Cellulophaga algicola DSM 14237: one gene and its partner. The protein of the gene in region 1 interacts with the protein of each later gene in a pairwise test. Links are inferred from orthologs where the notes say so. Each region holds a gene or a part of one and is shown on either strand. Other genes may lie near its edges.

Evidence for each region.
Region 2: the proteins of CELAL_RS07950 (region 1) and CELAL_RS13735 interact in binary tests that used the Escherichia coli proteins (3 or more experiments, as listed by UniProt). The link is inferred for Cellulophaga algicola DSM 14237 from one-to-one orthologs.

The regions. Positions count from the first base shown.
Region 1 is NC_014934.1:1,843,156-1,854,289, reverse strand. The notes cover bases 4,276-7,170. They hold CELAL_RS07950 (aminopeptidase P family protein), read right to left. Parts: upstream 6,424-7,170; coding sequence 5,128-6,423; downstream 4,276-5,127. Other genes in these bases: CELAL_RS07945 (VPS10 domain-containing protein), read left to right, coding at 6,653-7,170; CELAL_RS07955 (amidohydrolase family protein), read right to left, coding at 4,302-5,117. Also shown: brnQ (branched-chain amino acid transport system II carrier protein), read left to right, coding at 1-703; miaE (tRNA-(ms[2]io[6]A)-hydroxylase), read right to left, coding at 690-1,271; CELAL_RS07970 (YfcC family protein), read right to left, coding at 1,347-2,840; CELAL_RS07965 (MarC family protein), read right to left, coding at 2,857-3,471; CELAL_RS07960 (fasciclin domain-containing protein), read left to right, coding at 3,658-4,254; more of CELAL_RS07945, read left to right, coding at 7,171-9,499; CELAL_RS07940 (cupin domain-containing protein), read left to right, coding at 9,512-9,850; CELAL_RS07935 (DUF2721 domain-containing protein), read left to right, coding at 9,861-10,247; CELAL_RS07930 (succinate dehydrogenase cytochrome b subunit), read left to right, coding at 10,725-11,134.
Region 2 is NC_014934.1:3,167,412-3,178,491, reverse strand. Bases 3,570-6,410 are described here. They hold CELAL_RS13735 (aminoacyl-histidine dipeptidase), read right to left. Parts: upstream 5,799-6,410; coding sequence 4,341-5,798; downstream 3,570-4,340. Other genes in these bases: CELAL_RS13730 (DUF3810 domain-containing protein), read left to right, coding at 5,877-6,410; CELAL_RS13740 (M48 family metallopeptidase), read right to left, coding at 3,570-4,280. Outside these bases: CELAL_RS13760 (DHH family phosphoesterase), read left to right, coding at 1-541; gliding motility-associated peptidyl-prolyl isomerase GldI, read left to right, coding at 541-1,089; CELAL_RS13750 (peptidylprolyl isomerase), read left to right, coding at 1,100-2,239; CELAL_RS13745 (glycoside hydrolase family 5 protein), read left to right, coding at 2,334-3,434; more of CELAL_RS13740, read right to left, coding at 3,513-3,569; more of CELAL_RS13730, read left to right, coding at 6,411-6,944; CELAL_RS13725 (amidohydrolase family protein), read left to right, coding at 7,088-10,036; CELAL_RS13720 (amidohydrolase family protein), read left to right, coding at 10,136-11,080. UniProt on the Escherichia coli protein: Dipeptidase with broad substrate specificity. Requires dipeptide substrates with an unblocked N-terminus and the amino group in the alpha or beta position.

The DNA of each region.
Region 1 (11,134 bases):
GGTAGGAGGTGTAATTATCGTTTCTGTAAATATCAGTAATAAAGAAAAGACATTTGAAGAAAAACGAGTTCTAATACGAAAAGCTGGCTGGTTAGCTGGTATTGCCTTATTTGTTATCTACGCAGGACTTATATTTACGGGAGCGGTAATGCACAATCAGTTTGATGCAGACATTACCCGAACCGCACTCTTAAATAGTATTAGTATAAAAACCTTAGGAAGTACTGCAAATCTATTTTTGAGCATCTTAGTGAGTCTTGCATGCTTTACCACAGCCGTAGGTATCGTCACAGGAACCTCCGATTTTATTAGGCATTTGTTTAATGATTCTCAAATAGCCTATATCATTACAGCAGTCTTAGGTTGTGTTTTAGGTGTAGTTATGGGACAATTTAATGTAGCATACATCGTTAATGTGGCTTTGCCAGCATTAATGTTTATCTATCCCATTACTATAGTGCTAATCTTGCTTAATATTCTACCCGAAAAATATGCGTCTACACTAGTTTTTAGAAGTGTTGTTATCGTAACGGCAATTTTTAGTATCCCAGATTTTTTAAGTACTATAGGGTATGATAATGAAGTAATCTTTCTTGAAGAACTTATCCCATTAAGCAAATACAATATGGGGTGGGTAATACCTGGATTTCTAAGCTTTGCTATTGTTAATGTATTAGGCAGTAAAAAACCTATCCATGAATAGTCTCTGACTTGCCGTAGTTTTTAATAATTTCGCCCTCGGCAACCAGCAATTCTTTCCATAGTTTATCTACATCTATTCCTTCACCATATTTTCGTGCAAAACCCAAAAATGTGGTATAATGTCCAGCCTCACTAATCATTAAATCTTTATAGAATTTAGATAATTCTTCGTCTTTAATATTTTCAGAGAGCACTTTAAAACGTTCACAACTACGTGCTTCAATCATAGCAGAAAACAACAACCTATTTACTAAAGCTTGTTGGCGGCTACCACCTTTCATTTGTACCTTAAACAATTCATTCACGTAACTATCTCTACGTTCTCTTCCTAAAGTGTATCCACGTTTTTTAATAATATCATGCACCATTTGAAAATGCTCTAACTCTTCTTGTGCCAACTTCAATAATTCTGTCACTAATTCTTCATGCTCAGAATTTAAAGAAATTATCGTAATGGCGTTGGTGGCTGCTTTTTGCTCACACCAGGCATGGTCTGTCAATATTTCTTCAATATTGGTTTCAACTAATTTAGCCCAACGTGGGTCTGTTGCCAATTTTAAACCAAGCATAATTTTTTATTTTTTGAATTAGATACTACCGCAAAGATACAGTATCAGAAGCGGAAAACCATTTGCAACATAACATTACAGATAAACTGAAATAGTTAAGGATACCATCGCCAGTAGCGTTAAAATTAATAGCAAAGGCCAAACAAATTTAAGCCACTTATCATAACCAATTTTCACCACAGAAAGTGCCGCCAAAATCATACTCGTGGGGTTTATAAAATAAAATAACCCTATCCCATACAAATAAGCATTTACTACCACTTCACGGCCAACCCCCACCGTGTCCGCTAAAGGAGACATAATTGGCATAGTCAATACTGCCATTCCTGATTGTGAAGGAATAAAAAATGCCAATCCAGAATAGATAAACATCAGCAGGTTTGCAAACACCCCTTTGTTCATTCCATCAGTGGCCGTACTTGCATAATACAATACGGTATCACTTATTAATCCATCATTCATAAGAATGGTAACCCCGCGTGCAATCCCGATAATAAAAGCAACACTCAGTAATTCTCCCGCACCTTTTGCAAATGCTGCAACAAATTGATGCTCTTTTATCTTAGCTATAATCCCAATAAGAACTGCTGCTACTAAAAAAGTACTCGTCATTTCTACAAACCACCAATCCAGAAAAGATACGCCAACAATCATAACCACAAAGGATAAGGAAAATACTAGAAGAATTAATTTTAATCTTACGGTTAATTCTTTTTGATGCCCTGACTTTAATCCAAAAGCCGCATTCATTTCTTCCTTCTGATCATAAATTAAGGACTTTGTTGGGTCTTTTTTTACTTTTTTAGCATATTTAAGAATATAAACAATACAAACAATTAAACAGAGTAGTAACATTATAGAGCGCCCCATCATACCAGTTGTCCAGCTTATTCCCGCAGCATCAGAAGCTATAATGGTGGCAAAGGGATTGGTAATACTAAATAAACAACCTACTGCAGATCCTATAAAAATGGATGCCAGCCCCACTAAAGCGTCGTATTTTGCAGCTAAAAAGACAGGAATTAATATTGGATAAAAGGCCATTGTCTCTTCTGACAAACCAAAAGTTGTTCCTCCAATTGCCACTAAGGTCGTAACCACAATGATTAGAATATATTCACGGCCATCCAGTGTTTTTGCTAAACTTGCTATTCCAGCATCAAAGGCACCGGTGTAATCCATAATTCCAATTAACCCGCCAATAATTAAGACTAAGAATATAATATCAGACGCCTCAATAATTCCTTTTATTGGCGCTTGTACAAACTCAGAGAAGCCTTGTGGCTTTGCTTCTAATTGCGTGTAGGTATTCGGAATGTTTATGGGCTTATAGATTGCTCCACTTGTAAATTTCTCTAAAGGTATTTGAATATTTAATTGCGCTAAACTCTCTTGCGTGGCAGGAATAGTTTCTGTTTCGGTAGTACTGCTTATTTCAAAGGTGTCGTTGGTAGTATTGTATTTTAAGGAGTCATATTTTCCTGCAGGAATAAACCAAGTTAAAATTGCTACTAATAATGCAATTACCATCAAGATGGTTTGAGCAGTGGGAAATTTTATAGTTTTCATTTTTGAAAAATCAAAATTAATGTAGTATTGTAAAAAATTCTTTTAAACCTGTCAAAATACTCTGGATAGCATAAGATGCCAAAATTAACCCCATCACTTTACTAATTACCGTTATACCGTATTCTCCAACTTTTTCCTGGACTACATTGGCAGCCAATAATAGTAAACAGGTTAAGGCCACTACAATCAAAACTAAAATAGTGGTTATCGCCTGCTGTTCTAAGGAGTAAATATTGTTGTTTGTCATTAATACTACCGCCATAATTGCTCCTGGCGATGCAATAGAAGGAATTGCAATTGGAAAAATTGAAACGTGCTTATAGTCTTTAATCTGATTTTTTTCATTTTCTGGTTTTCCATCACCAAAAATCATTGTTAAGGCAAACAAGAAAAGAATAACACCTCCCGAAATTTGAAATGCATCTAAAGAAACCTCCATTCCTTCTAAAATAAATTGACCAATACCTATAAAAAAGAGTAAAATCATAAAAGCTATTAACGAAGCTCTTACCGCTATTTTTCTTTTATGTTTGGTATCAAAATTCTTAGTTGCTTCTAAATAAACAGGTACTGAACCTAAAGGATCAATAACCGCAATTAAGAAAAATATAGTCGTAATTATTTCTTTCATAATAAACCTACATTATAGTACCAAAGGTTAAAACACGAATACATGCCAAACCAAGGCTCCAAATTAAAAAAACATACCCTAAAATTACACTGCTCATTTTGTTAAACTCTTCATAAAGATATTTTAAAAGCAAACCTTAAAGAGAACAAGCTCGTAGATAAGACATACTTAACTAAAAATATACGTATGAAAACTATTGCAATTATAAAATCTGTGAGTCTAACAGTGGCATTTATGACCGTAAGTTTATCAATGGCACAAGATATGTCAATGGCAAAAGATAAAAAAATGAATGTGGAAACAAAAATGGTTGGTGGAGCAGAAATGTTCCCTTCTAAAGATATTGTTTCTAATGCTGTAAATTCTAAAGATCATACGACGCTAGTTGCCGCCGTGAAGGCTGCCGATTTGGTAACTACATTACAAGGTGAAGGACCATTTACCGTTTTTGCACCTACTAATGCTGCATTTGAAAAACTACCAAAAGGCACAGTAAACAACTTACTGATGATGGAAAATAAAGAGAAATTACAGGACATTCTAACCTATCATGTATTGGCAGGGAAATATGCTGCTAAGGATATTATGAAAGCTGTGAACAAAGGAAAAGGCAAAGCCGAATTTAAAACTGTAAATGGAGGTGTTTTAAAAGTAATGCTTGATGGGGATACCATTAAAATTATAGATGGAACAGGGCATATGGGTACAGTGACCATTGCAGATGTAAACCAATCGAATGGAGTTATACATGTCATTGACACTGTAGTCTTACCAGGCATGTAATACAAGCGCTTTCTGAAACAAAAAACGACCCTATAGGGTCGTTTTTTTTATTTTTTTAATTTAGAAACATCAATCTTGTACAACTCTGCAGCATTCTGCCAAAGAATTAATTCTTTCTTATCTTCTGGAATATTTAAGTGTTTCATAAACTTTAAATATGATTTCATATTAGAGATGGGCCAATCTGTACCATAGAGTAAGTATTTTGGATTCCCTGCATAGGTAATCATTTCTTCAATCCCTTTTTTCATGTATTTTTCGAACTTCGTAGAAAAATCACCCAAAACCAGACCAGAAATATCTGCGTATACATTCTTATTCTTGTAGACCACTTCCATACAATCTTTTATCCACGGATTTCCTACATGGCAAATAACAATTTTTAAATCGGGATAATCAACCGCTAAATCATCAATATGTATAGGATGAGAATATTTAATCCTACCGGTTGGTGCGTAGGTATCTCCAGAGTGAAACATTACCGGAACATCATACTCCAATGCCATTTCATACACCACTTTTAACCGAATATCATTGGGATAAAATGGCTCGTATCCAGGATAAAATTTCAAAGCTTTTATAAGTCCTTGTTCCAGATAATCGCCTATTTCTCTTAAATCCCGGTAGGTATAATTCAAATAACTAATCCCCGCTACAACACCCAAATTATCTCTACCACTAATAGCCTCAACCACTTGCTTTGTGCTAGGTCTATGTTCATTTACCTTATACGAGGTTAATACCAAAGAATAATCTACCTTATTTTCAATCATGGTTTCGGTAAGCTTATCTAAGCACTCTTCAAGAGAAACCACCCGATCTTCGTGATAGTTATTTATGTGTGTATGAACATCTATAATCATAGGTAAAATTTTAGTTTTTATTCATTAAATCTTCAATCTCTTCTGCTTCAATAGGAATATTTTGCATCAAATTAAAAGGAGCTCCTTTTTCTTGAATTACCACATCATCTTCTAAACGAATTCCCATATGTTCATTAGGAATATAAATTCCTGGTTCAACAGTAAAAACCATATTGGCTTTCATCGGAGTCTTAAGTGCCCCATAATCATGGGTGTTTAATCCTATATGATGACTAGTACCGTGCATAAAATATTTTTTATAGGCAGGCCATTCTGGATTTTCATTTTGAACATCTGCCGTATCAAGTAATTTAAGTCCGATTAATTCAGAGGTCATCATTTTACCTACCTCCTTATGGTATTCTGCCCAAATAGTTCCAGGAACTAACATTTTGGTCGCTTCATTTTTTACCCGAAGCACGGCATTATAAACTTCTTTTTGCCGTGGTGTGAATTTTCCATTAACAGGAATAGTTCTAGATAAATCACTTGAATAATTTGCATATTCTGCTGCAACATCCATCAAAATTAAATCACCCGATTTACATTGTTGGTTATTCTCAATATAATGAAGTACGTTAGCATTATTTCCCGATGCTATGATTGGCGTATACGCAAAACCTTTTGACCTATTGCGAATAAACTCATGCAATAGTTCTGCTTCAATCTCATACTCCCAAACATCTGGCTGAACAAAACTAAGCAATCTTCTAAAACCTTTCTCCGTGATAGTACACGCCGTTTGCATTAACGCTAATTCCTCTGGTTCTTTTACACCTCTAATTTCCTGTAAAATAGGATTGCTTTTTGCATATTGATGTGCTGGAAACTGCAATTTACATTTTTGAATAAAACGATCTTCTCTTGTTTGTGTTTCTACCGCCTGTCTGTAATGCTCATTTGTATTAAAGTAAACGGTATTAGCTTCCGTCATTACATCAAAGAAAATCTTTTCAAAATCTTCTAACCAGTATACTGTTTCTATCCCAGAAACTATAGTTGCTTTTTCTTTGGTTAGCTTCTCTCCTTCCCAAACAGCAATATGTTCATTTGTTTCACGAACAAAGAGTACTTCACGGTGTTTTTTATTTAATGCATCTGGAAATAAAAGTAAAATAGTTTCTTCTTGATCTGCTCCTGAAAGATAAAATATGTCCCGGTGTTGCTCAAAAGGCATGGTACTATCTGCACTTATAGGATACACATCATTAGAGTTAAAAACAGCAATACTTTTTGGAAGCATAGCCGCCATAAATTTCTTTCTGTTTTTTATAAAAAGGGTATTTGGTATTAAATCGTATTTCATTATAACTGGTATTTTTTTTATTAAAATCGGCTAGAGTTTGCCTGGTCATATAAATCACGAGATTTGTGAAATAAAGCGGCTACTACTTTTAACCACTTCAAAAATAAGAATTAATACAGACAAGCCCTTAGTAATAGAAAGGTAATATTTTTCTCTTTTACACGCAGGACCTTATAATTTATGCGTTAGATTTCTTAACTTTCCGATGACTAATTACAACCAACTCCAAATGAACAAATTTCTAGGCTTACCCCTATTACTTTCTGCTACATTTATCTTTGCTCAGAATTCACCTTCAAGCTCAGAAGATGTATTAAATGCGTTACACCAAAAAGAACAATTAACAAATAGTTCTATTGTAAAAAACATTCCTTTTACTAATGTAGGACCTACTGTAATGAGTGGCCGCGTAGTAGATGTTGATGTAAACCCACAAAATCCAACAGAATTTTATGTCGGTTATGCCTCTGGAGGGGTTTGGCATACCAAGAATAATGGTACCACTTTTACCCCTATTTTAGACAATGCTCCTACTCAGAATGTAGGGGATATTGCTGTAGATTGGAATAACGGCATTATCTGGGTGGGTACTGGAGAAAATAACGCTTCTAGATCTTCTTATGCCGGTATTGGTATTTTAAAATCTACAGATCAGGGAAAAACATGGGAAAATGTTGGCTTATTAGATGCTCAACATATTGGTAGAATATTGATAAATCCTAACGATGCAGACGATGTAATTGTTGGCGCTACTGGTCATTTGTATTCTGACAATGAAGAACGCGGAATTTACAAAACAACAGATGGTGGTAAATCATGGAAAAAGACCTTATTTATTAATGCAGCCACAGGCGTTATTGATGTTGCTGTTGCCCCTAATAATTTTAACATCATGTATGCAGCAACCTGGGAAAAAAATAGAAAAGCTTGGGATTTTTCTGGGAATGGCAATGGTTCAGGAATATATAAAAGTAAGGACGCAGGTGCTACTTGGAAAAAAATAACTACGCCAGAAAGCGGCTTTCCTACAGGTAAAGGTGTCGGAAGAATTGGTTTAGCTGTTTTTGATGAAAACACAGTATATGCGGTTCACGACAATCAATTTAGAAGAGAGAAATCAGGATCTTTAAAAAAATCAGAAGGATTAACAAAAGAAGATTTTAAAACAATGTCTGCTGATGACCTTTTAAAGACAGAAGACAAAAAACTAAATGAATACCTAAAAACCAATGGATTTCAAGAAAAATACCGCGCAGACAATGTAAAACAATTGGTAAGAAGCGGGAGCGTTAAACCAATAGATTTAGCCAAATATTTAGAAGATGCCAATTCTATGCTTTTTGATACTCCAGTAATTGGTGCTGAAGTCTACAGAAGTAACGACGGTGGTACTACCTGGAAAAAACAAAATGAAAACTATATAGATGATTTGTTTTATAGCTACGGCTATTATTTTGCTCAAATAAATGTAGACCCTAGTAATGTAAATAAGATTTATTTAGCTGGTGTACCTATTATTAAATCTGATGATGGCGGAAAAACTTATACTTCTATAAATGGTGATAATGTTCATGCAGATCATCATGCCCTATGGGTAAATCCTAAAATGCCTGGTCATTTAATCAATGGAAATGATGGTGGTATTAACATCTCATACGATGATGGTGCTAATTGGATTAAAAGCAATACACCTGCAGTAGGCCAATTCTATGCCATTAATGTAGATAATGAAAAACCTTACAACATCTATGGTGGCCTTCAAGATAATGGTGTTTGGAAAGGTGCACATACAGCAAAAGAGAATGTAGAATGGCATCAAAGCGGAGACTACCCTTGGAAATCCATTATGGGTGGCGATGGTATGCAGGTTCAAATAGACAGTCGCAATGCAAATATTGTATACACAGGTTTTCAGTTTGGAAACTATTTTCGTTTAGATTTAGAAAACAAAAAGCAAGATTATATTCAGCCTAAACATGAATTAGGAGAAACACCCTATCGTTTTAATTGGCAAACTCCTATTTTACTATCCTCTCATAACCAAGATATACTTTACTTGGGAGGTAATAAATTACATAGATCTCTAAATCAAGGAACAGATTGGGAAACAATCTCTACGGATTTAACAAACGGCGGAAAAGAAGGAAATGTAGCTTTCGGGACATTAACTACGCTATCAGAGTCTCCTTTTAAATTTGGATTAATCTATACCGGTAGTGATGATGGCTTGGTGTACATGTCACAAAATGGTGGCGGCAGCTGGGACAACATCGCTAACTCCTTACCAAAAAACCTTTGGGTTACACGAGTTTTAGCTTCTAAATATAAAAAGGAACGCGTATACGTTACGCTAAATGGCTATAGAAGCGATGATTTTGAAGCTTATATTTATGTAAGTGATGATTTTGGGAAAACATGGCAAGACATCGCCAATAACATTCCTTCTTCTCCGGTAAATGTTATTATAGAAGATCCTGAAAACGAAAATTTATTATTTGTAGGAACCGATAATGGATTATACGCATCTTTTAATAGAGGAGAATCTTGGGAGGTTTTCCAAAATGATATCCCAAATGTTGCCATACATGATTTAGTCATACAGGCCGAAGCAAAACATTTAATTGTGGGTACTCACGGCCGCAGTATTTACAAGGCAGATATTAGCAGTTTACAAAAAATGACTCCTGAAATGTTAGCAAAAGATATTTATGTTTTTCTACCAGAGAACATAACGCATTCTTCTAAATGGGGATCTTCTTGGAGCTCATGGGGTAAACCGCAAACACCTGGGTTAGACCTGAATTTTTTCACAAAAAATTCAGGAACACTAGAGGCCACAATATTCGCAAACAATGGCATTGAAGTAAGCACAACAACACTACAGACAGATAAAGGGCTTAATATATTATCCTACGATTTAGCGTTTTCTAAATCAGGAAAATCGGCATATCTAAAGAAAGTAAAAACAGAATTAAAAGAAGCTACTAATGGTAAAACGTACTTGCCAAAAGGGAACTACACCATCAAATTAGTAGGAAAAGGTATTAAAGAAACCGTCGCTTTTGAAATTGAATAGTACACACTAACGATGAAATTAACAAAAACAACCGCACTACCAGAACTTGGGGTCTCTCATGATCCCGAAATCAAAAAGAAAGTTTTCATAGGCAAAGGAGAAATACCCCAGCTTATGATGTATGGTAGTGCTATGTTTACGCCAGGGCAGTTAGTAGAATTACATAAACATGACACCATGTTTGAAGTATTTTACATTCAAAGTGGCAAAGCAGAATTTACTGTAAATACTAAAAAATTTATCGTAGAAAAAGGAGACTGTATCACTATTGAACCTGGTGAAATTCATGCACAAAGCAATCCTTTTGATGAAAATGTAACGTGGACTTACTTTGGTATCGCAACCGACTAATTAATAGATTATGGATTTAACTTTAGGTATACCAGCTTTACTTTTCCCCGCAATTTCGTTGACTATGTTGGCGTATAATGCTCGTTATTTAGCCATCGCAGCTTTAATTAGGCAGTTGCATCAAAAATATCAAGAAACTGGATCATCATCGGTAAGTTTGCAAGTGAAAAAATTGAGCAAGCGTTTAACTATCATCAAAAACATGCAGGCATCTGCTATTTTGAGCTTTTTACTCGCAGTAATTACCATGTCTTTAATTTATGTACAACTCGATTTTTGGGCAAATTTAGTTTTTGGCATTAGCCTTTTAGCTTTGATGCTTTCTTTGATTTTATCTTTTATTGAAGTACAGCTTTCTACCAAGGCACTGTCCATTCAGTTAAAAGATTTGGAGTGATTGGTTTACATAAAATGGTAACTGTGCGGGTACAAGTGTGATAGCATAGGAACTCGTCGAACTGCACTCCCAAAACAATCCATTAGAAGAAAATATGACCTAGACTTACTTTGGTATCGCAATAGATGAATTGTGGAAGTAAAGACCAAGTAGTTTGTTTCTAAAATGTATCAATACTATAAATTTTTGAAACATATAGCTTAAAATCAAAATACATAGCTTAAATACTCTTTTTGTTTTATTTTAAGTGACTTATGGAGTTAAGAAGAGACCAGTTGGTTTGTTTTTTCAGAAGGTATTTTCAAGATATCAGGTGTTGGCAACTGTAAATTTCAAACGTTTTAGTAGCTTTTAGTTTCAAATAGCGATACTGGTCAACCAATTACTTATTTTGATTCTAAATAAGAGTAGGATTTATTACTAAAGTTTGTTAATAACTTGTTAGTACTGTAAATTTGTAAAAAAAACTAACAACTAATGAGCGGATTTTTCAAATCTTCGATTGGTAGAAAGTATGCCATGGCACTTTCTGCTTTCTTTTTAATGTTTTTTCTACTTCAGCATTTTGCAATTAATATTTTATCGGTTTTTAGTCCAGATGCTTTCAATGAAGCATCGCATTTTATGGGCACATTTTGGGCGGTACAATACTTATTGCAACCAATTTTAATTTTTGGAGTGATGTACCATTTTATTATGGGTTTCATTTTAGAGATTAAAAACAGGAATGCTAGAGTAGCAAAATATGCTAAAAACAATGGAGCAGCTAATTCTAGCTGGATGAGTAGAAACATGATTTATAGCGGATTGGCTATTTTAGCCTTTTTAGTGCTTCACTTTATTGATTTCTGGCTACCAGAAATTAGTACTAAATATATTCAAGGCGA
Region 2 (11,080 bases), 1.3 Mb from region 1 along the record:
AGAAATTGCAAATTGCCTGTACACAGGAATTATGACGGATACTGGGTCGTTTAAATTTTCATCTACCACCAGTAAAACACACAAAATTGTTGCAGAACTTATTGATAAAGGTGCAGAAAACACCCGCATACACAATCTAGTTTATGATACCAATTCTCCTAGTAGATTACATCTTTTAGGTTGTGCCCTAAAAAATATGGTGATTTTAGAGGAATTTAATACCGCATATATCACCTTAAGTCAAGACGAGCTTGATACTTATAAATATCAAAAAGGAGATACGGAAGGGTTCGTAAATTATGGACTTACGTTAAACGGAATACGTTTTGCCGTAATTTTTATTGAAAATAAAGAGGAAGGTATTATCAAAATATCATTTAGGTCTGAAGGCGATTTTTCTGTGAATGAATTTGCGCGTGCTTATTTTCATGGAGGCGGACATAATAATGCTGCTGGAGGAAAAAGCGACTTATCTTTAAAAGAAACTGCAGACTATTTTGTAAACTTGCTACCGAAACACCTAAAAGAATTAACCAAGTAATGAAATATCTGTTTTATTTAAGCGCCTTTTTTTTACTTTTTATTAGCTGTGAAGAGCCTGTTGCGCGCAGACCTATTCGTGTTTCTACACCAAAACTTATAAAATCTACAGTAGAGCGTAATAAAGACCTTTTAGCACTAGAAGAAAAAATTATAGCTGGGTTGGTAAAAAAAGATACTGCACATACCTATATACCAACCACCACTGGATCATGGTTTTATTATGAAACTAAAAATGATTCTTTACCCTACCTGCCCCAAGAAGAAGATGTGGTTACACTAACCTACAACATCATGACACTTACTAATGACACCATCTATTCTGCAAAGGAAATTGGAATACAACATATAAAGGTGAATAAACCTAGCTTATTTAAAGGCCTACGAAAAACATTTACCCTTTTGCGAGAAAATGAAAAGGCTACTTTTCTTTTTCCGTCTTCATTGGCTTTTGGATACCACGGAGATGACAATAAAATTAATCCGAATACCCCTATTAAATCATCAGTAGAGATTTTAAAAATTGATAAATACACAACAAATAAATAGTCTTAAAAAAATGAAAAACATTCTTAGTTTATTTCTTATAGCTACTGTTTTAGTAAGCAGTTGTAAATCTAGTAAAACGGCAGATTTAGGTGATGGTATCTTTGCAGATATTGAAACAACACAAGGAGATATCATTGTAAAATTAGAATTTGACAAAACACCAGTTACTGTTGCTAATTTTGTATCTCTTGCCGAAGGAAAAAATCCTTTTGTGACCGATAGCTTAAAAGGTAAAAATTATTATGACGGACTTACGTTTCACCGTGTGATGAAAGATTTTATGATTCAAGGTGGTGACCCTACAGCAAGTGGAATGGGAAACCCTGGATACCGTTTTATTGATGAATTTGCAGATTCTTTAAGCCACAGCAAAAAAGGAATTCTTTCTATGGCTAATTCAGGACCTAAAACAAATGGGAGTCAGTTTTTTATCACCCATAAAGCTACACCTTGGCTAGACAACAAACATACTGTTTTCGGCGAGGTTGTTAGCGGAATAGAAGTAGTCGATAGTATTGCTAATGTAGCTGTAGGCCAGAATAACAAGCCTGTTGATGCGGTGATCATGAACAAAGTGAAAATTATCAGAAATGGTAAAGAAGCTAGAAAATTTGATGCTGTTGCCATAATGAAACAATATTTTGCTGATGAAGAAGTAAGAGAAAAAGAAGCCTTAAGGATAGAAGCAGAACGCGAAGAAAAATTAAATCTTGCAACATCTAGTTTCGTTGAAGCTATAGAAGGTCAGAAAAAAACAGCAAAAACTCTTGCATCTGGTTTAAAGATATTTACGCTAGAGGAAGGAACAGGCGATAAACCTAAAGTTGGTCAGACTGCAAATTTATATTATGCCGGTTATTTTGAAGATGGTCGTTTGTTTGATAGTAACGTTGAAGAAACATCTACCTTATATGGCCAATTTAACTTCAACAGAAGAGATCAAGGTGGCTATGAGCCAATGCCAATGCAAATAAGCATGGATGCACCAATGATTGCAGGTTTCAAAGAAGCTGTAATGACCATGAAAGTAGGTCAAAAAATACGTGTTTTTATTCCCTCGCATTTAGCCTATGGCGAATCTGGTCGTGGTCCAATACCTGCTAGTACTGATTTAGTTTTCGATTTAGAAATGGTAAGTATTGGGGAGTAATTAAAAACCTTCTTTTACTAAAAAATAGAAAAACACCCGCACTATGCAGGTGTTTTTTATTTACTATATCTTTAGCCCTTAACCTATACACATAATGATGATGAGAATTCCCCTTTTCAAAACAGTATTTTTAAGCCTATTTTTTATAGTCTCCTGTAGCAGCGATGCAGAGCCTGAAATTATTGACCCTGTAGACACCGAAGAAACTTCAGATGCTACGGATGAAGAACCCGCTACTCCCGAACCAGAAAACACCCCTGAACCTGAAACTGATACAGCAACAGCTACCAATGTTGTGGAAGCTTATGGACAGCTGAGTGTTTCAGGAAACAAAATTGTAGATAAGAACAACAATCCTATTCAACTACGAGGTATGTCTTTATTTTGGAGCCAATGGATGGGACAATACTACACCACAGGAACGGTGGACTGGCTGCAAACAGATTGGAATGCTACCGTAGTTAGAGCTGCTATGGGTGTTGAGGATGCAGATGGCTACATCAGCAACCCTGCTACTGAAAAAGCCAAAGTATTTGCTGTAATAGATGCTGCTATAAATGCTGGTATCTATGTAATTGTAGATTGGCATAGCCACCATGCAGAAGATCATATCCCTGAGGCTAAAGCTTTCTTTGCAGAAGTTGCTCAGAAATACGGAGACCAACCAAATATTATCTATGAAACGTATAATGAGCCTTTAGATGTTTCATGGACTGGAGTTTTAAAACCGTACCACGAAACGATCATCGCAGAGATACGAAAGTATGATCCAGACAATCTTGTTATTTGTGGTACTAGAACTTGGTCTCAACGTGTAGATGAAGTGGTAGGTAATAAGATTAATGACGCAAATGTAGCGTACACCTTACATTACTATGCTTCTACCCATAAAGAAGAATTAAGAGAGATAGCGCAAATAGCTTTAAACAATGATATCGCCATTTTTGTTACGGAGTATGGTGTTACAGAAGCTTCTGGAAATGGGTATATTGATGAAGCGTCTACCAATACGTGGTGGAGCTATTTAGACGAAAATAAAATTTCTTGGTGTAATTGGTCTATTGCAGATAAAAATGAGAGTGCCGCTGCATTAACACCAGGAGCTAGTGGCTCAGGAAATTGGGCTGAAAGTGAGCTTACTGTTTCTGGAAAGTTAGTCCGTTCAGAAATGTTAGAAAAAAATCCTACCTACTAAGAAGAGGTTAAATTAACACATAAAAAAAGCTCCTTACAACTAATTTGTAAGGAGCTTTTCTATACTATAGAATTCTAATTAATTCTTAGCATCTTCTTTTTCAGCCCATTCTTTAGCTCTCTCAGATCGTTTTGCAGAACCTGGATGAGAAGAAGTTAAAGAACCTTTACCTCCATTATCACTTAACGAAGCTAGTTTCTGAAAAGCACCTTCCATAGCATGGTAATTTAAATCATGACGTACTAAAAACTCAAATCCGTATTTATCAGATTCTGATTCATTCGTCTGTGAAAATTGTGCATTTAATACATTTTCTACGAAACCACCAATTTCTCCATCGGCTAAAACTTTACCAGAACTTGTATTGGCAACCGCTAAATCTTTAGCTGCAGAAATTTTGTAAGCAGATTTATAACGTTCTTTTGAGTGTCCTAATTTTACATGCCCTATTTCATGACCAATAACGCTTAAGATTTCATCATCTGTCATTAAATCCATTAATCCAGCCATAACACGTACACTACCATCAGGCGTAGCAAAAGCATTAATGTCTACTACTAAATATACTTTATAGTTTAAATCTAGGCCATCTTCGCTTTCAAAACCCTTTACCAAGTTTGCCAAACGATCTGCATACGGATCGCCTGCTTCCCCTACAGGATTATTTTCATCCATCCAAACAACAGATTCTAATGACAACTTTGCCATATCCTCATCAGATAGAGATGCAGCAGCTACCATTTTTTTTCCTGCGTCAACATTTCCTTTTTTTAATATTTTACCGAATTGTGCCTGTAAACTAATTGTTCCTAAAGCAAAAACAGCCATCAAAATACTTGTTTTCATTATCTATGGTTTAATTATTTAAGTTTCAAATTTAACTTTAAAAGTGCAATTATGGTTTATTTACTCTGGAATATTTTCAAGAATATCTAAAGTAAACTTCCAAAACTTCTGTACAGATGAGATACTTACCCGTTCGTCTGGAGAATGTGCCCCTTTAATGGTTGGACCATAACTAATCATATCAAGGTCTGGATAATTCTGCCCTAGAATTCCACATTCTAAACCTGCATGACACGCTACAACTTTTGGTTCTTCTTTAAAAACCGTCTTATATTGTGCCTTTAGCACCTCTAAAATAGCAGAATCAGGATTAGGATTCCATCCCGGATAATCGCCACTTAAGCTTACTTTACAACCCGCCAGTTCAAAAGCTGCTATTAAAGCATTCGATAGATCTATTTTTGAAGAATCTACAGAAGAACGTGTCAAACAACCAATATGTATTTTTCCGGCTCCTACTTTTACACGTGCAACATTATTAGAAGTTTCTACTAGACCATCAATAGCAGCACTCATCGTATACACGCCATTGTGTGCCGTGTATAAAGACTTTAATAATGATGCTTGCGTTTTAAAATTCATAACCGACTTCGGTTTTTCAGCTTCAGATAAGCTAATTACCATATTAGGTTCTGTACCTAATTTTTCAGCCTTGATTGCATTCGCCCATAATTCAAAATCTTTTTGAAAATCTTCAACATTCGCTTTTTTCAAACAAACTATTGCAACACTTTCTCTTGGTATTGCATTACGGAGACTTCCTCCATTTATTTCTGATATGCTAAGCTTATATTTTTCTGATCCTAAATACAAGATACGGTTCATTAATTTATTGGCATTACCCAAACCTTTATGAATATCCATTCCACTATGTCCGCCAGTAAGCCCTTTTACTTTAATTTCAAAAGCAACAGCGCCCATTGGTTTAGATCGTTCTTTATAGTTTCGTTTGGCAGTAACATCAATACCACCCGCACATCCTATATCTATTTCATCATCTTCTTCCGTATCTAAATTAAGTAAGATATCTCCTTTTAGAACACCTCCTTTTAACCCCATGGCACCTGTCATTCCAGTTTCTTCATCTATGGTAAACAATGCCTCTAAAGCTGGGTGAGCAATAGCTGTACTTTCTAGAAGTGCCATGATTGTAGCAACTCCCATACCATTATCCGCACCAAGAGTTGTCCCTTTTGCTTTTACCCAATCACCTGCAATAAACATTTCAATACCTTGTGTATCAAAGTCAAAAACGGTATCGTTATTTTTTTGATGTACCATATCTAAATGAGATTGAAGCGTTACCATCTTACGCTTTTCAAAACCTTTAGTTGCTGGTTTTCTAATAATTACATTCCCTACGTCATCCTTAAAAGTTTCAAACCCTAAACTTTTTCCGAAATCTAACATGAATTCAATAACACGTTCTTCTTTTTTTGAAGGTCTTGGTACCGCATTCAAATCTGCAAACTTATTCCAAACAGCTTTAGGCTCTAGTTGTCTTATCTCTTTACTCATAATTTTTTTATCTTCTTCAAAAATACGGATACTTAAAGAATACCGTATTTTTGAGACTGGAAATTTTTAATTTGATTAATGAATAATAAATTTAAAAATGTAATTGCATTAAGCCTACCGTTGCAGTTTCTTCTAGTTCAATGGCTAAGTAACTATCCTGAATATATTGAAAACTATTTCAGTACAGGAATCTACCCCTATTCTTCTAAATTTTTTCGCTTTATTATAGGATGGATTCCTTTTTCTGTAGGCGATGTGTTGTATGCCTTCTTAATTTTATATGCCCTTAGGTATCTAATTGTTAAAAGAACATATATTTGTTCTCACAAACTACTTTTCTTAAGAAATATTGCGGTGGTTCTTGCTGTTGCTTATTTCACCTTTAATATTTCTTGGGGGCTCAACTACCACCGTGAACCCATTTCAAAAAAACTAGCATTAGAAGAAAAGACTTCAAAAAAAGAACTTATTTCTTTTGTAGAACAATTAATTATAAAAACGAACCAAACCCAAATGACTATTACGGGAGACACCACTAAAATGGTAAAAATCCCCTATTCCAATACAGAAATTTTCCAAAAAACAATTGAAGGATACAAAAGCTTAGAAAAAATTCATCCGATACTAGCTTACCATCAAAAAAGTATAAAGGAATCTTTATTTAGTTACCCTTTAAGTTACATGGGTTATGGTGGGTATCTAAATCCGTTTACCAATGAAGCCCAAGTAAACGCGCTTATTCCAGCATTCCGTTTTCCGGTTATTACTGGTCATGAAATAGGACATCAATTAGGATATTCTGCAGAAAATGAAACCAATTTAATCGGCTATTTAGTAACCTTAAATAATGACGATATACAATTTAAATATTCAGCATATGCGTATGCATTGAGTTACTGTTTAAGCAATATTAAAGAGAATGATAATGCACTTTTTAAAAGATTAATAGCTAAAGTAAACGCTGGTGTTTTACAGAATTATCAGGAATTAAACACCTTTTGGTTGCAGTATGAAAACGTAACAGAACCCCTATTTAAAGCGGTTTTTAATTCTTTTCTAAAAGCGAATAAACAAGACGATGGCATTAAAAGCTATAGTAAAGTAGTTTTCTTGCTCGTAAGTTATCATCAAAAATATCCGTTGTAAAATATCTATTTTCAATTTTAAAGCTGTTTTTTTTATAAGTTGATATAAGGATGCCAATACTCTGTTAAAATCAAAGTGATACTTTCCATATACTTGCTATTTAACTTATTTTTAAGACAGACTAATTAACTAAAACTACATATATGAAAATGCGATTACTCGTGCTCACCTTCCTATGGTGCAGCAGTTATCTATTTGCGCAAGATTATTTTCCTAAAAATGATGGTGTAAAATCTAAAAACAACAACTACACGGCTTTTACCAACGCTAAAATTTATGTAACGCCAACTCAAATTATTGAGAACGGAACACTTTTAATCCAAAATGGTAAAGTAGTGCAAGCTGGTAAAACAGTTATGGTACCAAAAAACACCGTTACTATTGATTTGAGCGGAAAGTCTATCTACCCTTCTTTTATTGATATCTATTCTGATTTTGGAATTGAAAAACCAAAGCGACCATCTAGAAGCGGAAGAACAGCATCCTACGAACCTACAAGAGAAGGTTTCTACTGGAATGATCATATTATGCCAGAGAAAAATGGCATCACCGAATTTAAATATGATACTAAAAAAGCAAAAGAATTATTAGAAGCTGGATTTGGCGTTGTAAACAGTCACCTTCAAGACGGAATTGCTAGAGGTACTGGAGTCTTAATCGCATTAAATACAGATGGCACTGATGCCAACCGTGTATTAGATGATAAATCTGCACAATACTTTTCTTTTGAGCGTAGTGTGATAAAAAATCAGTCGTATCCAACATCATTAATGGGTACTACTGCCCTATTGCGCCAAATGTACAGCGATATGAGCTGGTATGCTCAAGGAAAATCTGAAACTAAAGACCGTTCCCTAGAGGCTCTAATTGCTAATAAAAATTTAGTGCAAATTTTTGAAGCTAAAGACAAAGGCAATGATCTATTAGCCGATAAAATAGGAGACGCTAATGGCATACAATATGCGATTGTTGCTGGTGGCGATGAGTATGAAAACATTGCCGATATAAAAGCTACAGGTGCACAATATATTTTGCCCTTAAATTTTCCTGATGCCTATGATGTAGCTAACCCCTACCAAGCAGGTTATGTCTCATTAGAAGATATGCGCTACTGGAATCAAGCGCCTTTGACACCTAAAATGATGGCAGATAATGGTATTTCCTTTTCTTTTACCATACATGATTCAAAATCATCTGCAAAATTTAAAGAAAATATAATGAAAGCTATTACTTACGGACTTTCAAAAACAAAAGCTTTAGAAGCACTAACAACCGTACCCGCAGCTATATTAGGTAAAAGTTCAAAAATAGGTTCTTTACAAACAGGTAGTTATGCCAACTTCTTAATTACCTCTGGTGATATTTTTGAAAAGAATACAACCTTATATGAAAACTGGGTTCAAGGTAGTAAGACCATCGTAAATGACATCAACTTAAAAGATATTAGAGGTGATTATAGTTTAAATACTGATGGTACTGCGTTTGCTATCTCTATAACTGGAGAAGCTAGCAAGCCTAAAGTTGATATTAAGCAAGACACCGTAAAACTAAAAGCTAAAATTAGTTTTGCAAATGACTGGTTAGATGTATCCTTTTCCACAGATGAAGGTAAAAAAATATACCGGATGACCGGGTTGGTGACTACAACCGATGAATTATCAGGACGATTAATTTTACCAAACGGAAAAGAAGGTAATTTTAAAGCAACAAAAACAAAAAGTTTTGAAGACAAAGAGAAGGACGAAAAGGAGAAAAAAACTCCTAAGATTATGCCTATAACCTACCCTAATATTGGATACGGTTATACTTCAATACCTCAGCAAGAAACTATCTTATTTAAAAACGCTACAGTATGGACTAGCGAAGATGCAGGAGTTTTAAAAAATACCGATGTTCTGGTCAAAAATGGAAAAATTACTAAAATTGGCACGAATTTAAATGGCGGTAGCGCAAAAGTTATAGATGCTACTGGTAAGCATTTAACGGCAGGAATTATAGATGAACACACCCATATAGCACTTTTAGATGTAAATGAAGCAGGGCAAAACTCTTCTGCAGAAGTTACTATGGAAGACGTTGTGAATATTGAAGACATGAATATTTACCGCAACTTGGCGGGTGGTGTTACCTCTGGCCAACTCTTGCATGGTTCTGCAAACCCAATCGGTGGTCGTTCTGCAATCATAAAATTAAAATGGGGCGAATCTGCAAAAAACATGATTTACGACAACAGTCCTAAATTTATAAAATTTGCTTTGGGTGAAAATGTAAAACAATCTAACTGGGGTAGTTTCAGTCGTTTTCCACAAACAAGAATGGGTGTTGAACAAGTATATATCAATTATTTTCAAAGAGGAAAAGAATACGATGCACTTAAGAAAAGTGGAAAATCGTACCGCTACGACGAAGAGATGGAAGTTATTGCTGAAATTCTAAATGGTGAGCGTTTTATTAGTTGTCACTCTTATGTACAAAGTGAAATTAATATGTTAATGAAAGTTGCTGATAAATTCAACTTTAGAATCAACACATTTACGCATATTTTAGAAGGTTATAAAGTTGCCGATAAAATGAAAGAACACGGTGTTGGTGCTTCTACATTTAGCGATTGGTGGGCCTATAAATATGAAGTTAATGACGCAATACCTTACAATGCAGCTATTATGCACAGTCAAGGAATTACGGTAGCCATTAATAGTGATGATCGCGAAATGTCTCGTAGACTTAATCAAGAAGCTGGTAAAATTGTAAAATATGGTGGCGTTTCTGAGGAAGAGGCTTGGAAGATGGTTACTATTAATCCTGCAAAACTTTTACACTTAGATGATAGAACAGGAAGTATAAAAGAAGGTAAAGATGCTGATTTAGTTTTGTGGTCAGATCATCCATTATCCGTTTACGCTAAATCTGAAAAAACACTAGTTGATGGTGCTGTTTATTTTGATATTGAAAAAGACAAATTACAAAGGGAAGCTATAGCAAAAGAACGAAACGAACTAATTACAATGATGCTTCTAGAAAAAGAAGGTGGTAAACCCACTCAAAAACCTTCAAAAAAGGACAAAGAAGAATTTAATTGTGATAGTTTATAAGAGCACTTATGGTTACTTGATATTTATTTTAAAGGAATTAAATAGTACAACAACACTATAGCGTTTGGTTCTTAAAAGCTAAATTTTAAAAATACAAAAATGAAAAAAATAACATATATACTCGTATTATTATGTGCCACATCATTCAGTTTTGCACAGCAGACACCTGCGCCTGCACAAACGGAAGCCATTACCATAGAAGGCGCTACCGCACACTTGGGCAATGGAAAAGTAATAGAAAACTCGCTACTTATGTTTGAGGCTGGCAAAATTACATTTGTAGGTGATGCCAAAATGAGAATTGCCAGAAAAGGAACCATCATTAATGCTACAGGAAAGCATGTATACCCTGGTTTTATTGCTCCAGCAAAATCTTTAGGTTTGGTTGAAGTAGATGCCGTACGTGCCAGTGATGACCAAGATGAAATAGGAGATATGATCCCTCATATTCGCAGTCTAATTGCCTACAATGCAGAATCTAAAGTAGTTGAAAGTATGCGCCCAAATGGCGTACTTCTTGGACAGATAGCACCACAGGGAGGTCGTATCTCTGGAACCTCTTCTATTGTGCAATTTGATGCATGGAATTGGGAAGATGCTGCCGTAAAAGTAGATGACGGAATTCACATGAACTGGCCAAACTCTTTTAAGCAAGGTCGCTGGTGGATGGGTGAAGAACGTGGTTTTAAGCCCAATGAGAAATATACTGAAGAACTAGATGAGATTACTACGTTCTTTAAAAATGCTATGGCTTATGGTAAAGCTGCTGCCCCTGAAATGAATCTAGCTTATAAAGCAATGAGCGGGTTATTTGATGGCAATCAGAAACTATATATCTATACCGACGGCGAGAAAGAAATTATTGATGCTGTAACATTAGCAAAAGCCAATGGTGTAAAAGAAATTGTAATCGTGGGCGGATACCGAGCTTATAAAATCACCGATTTTCTAAAAGAAAACAACATTGCGGTGTTAATCAATTTTACCCACAACAATCCAAATTTCGAAGATGATGACTATGATTTACCTTATAAGAATCCAAAA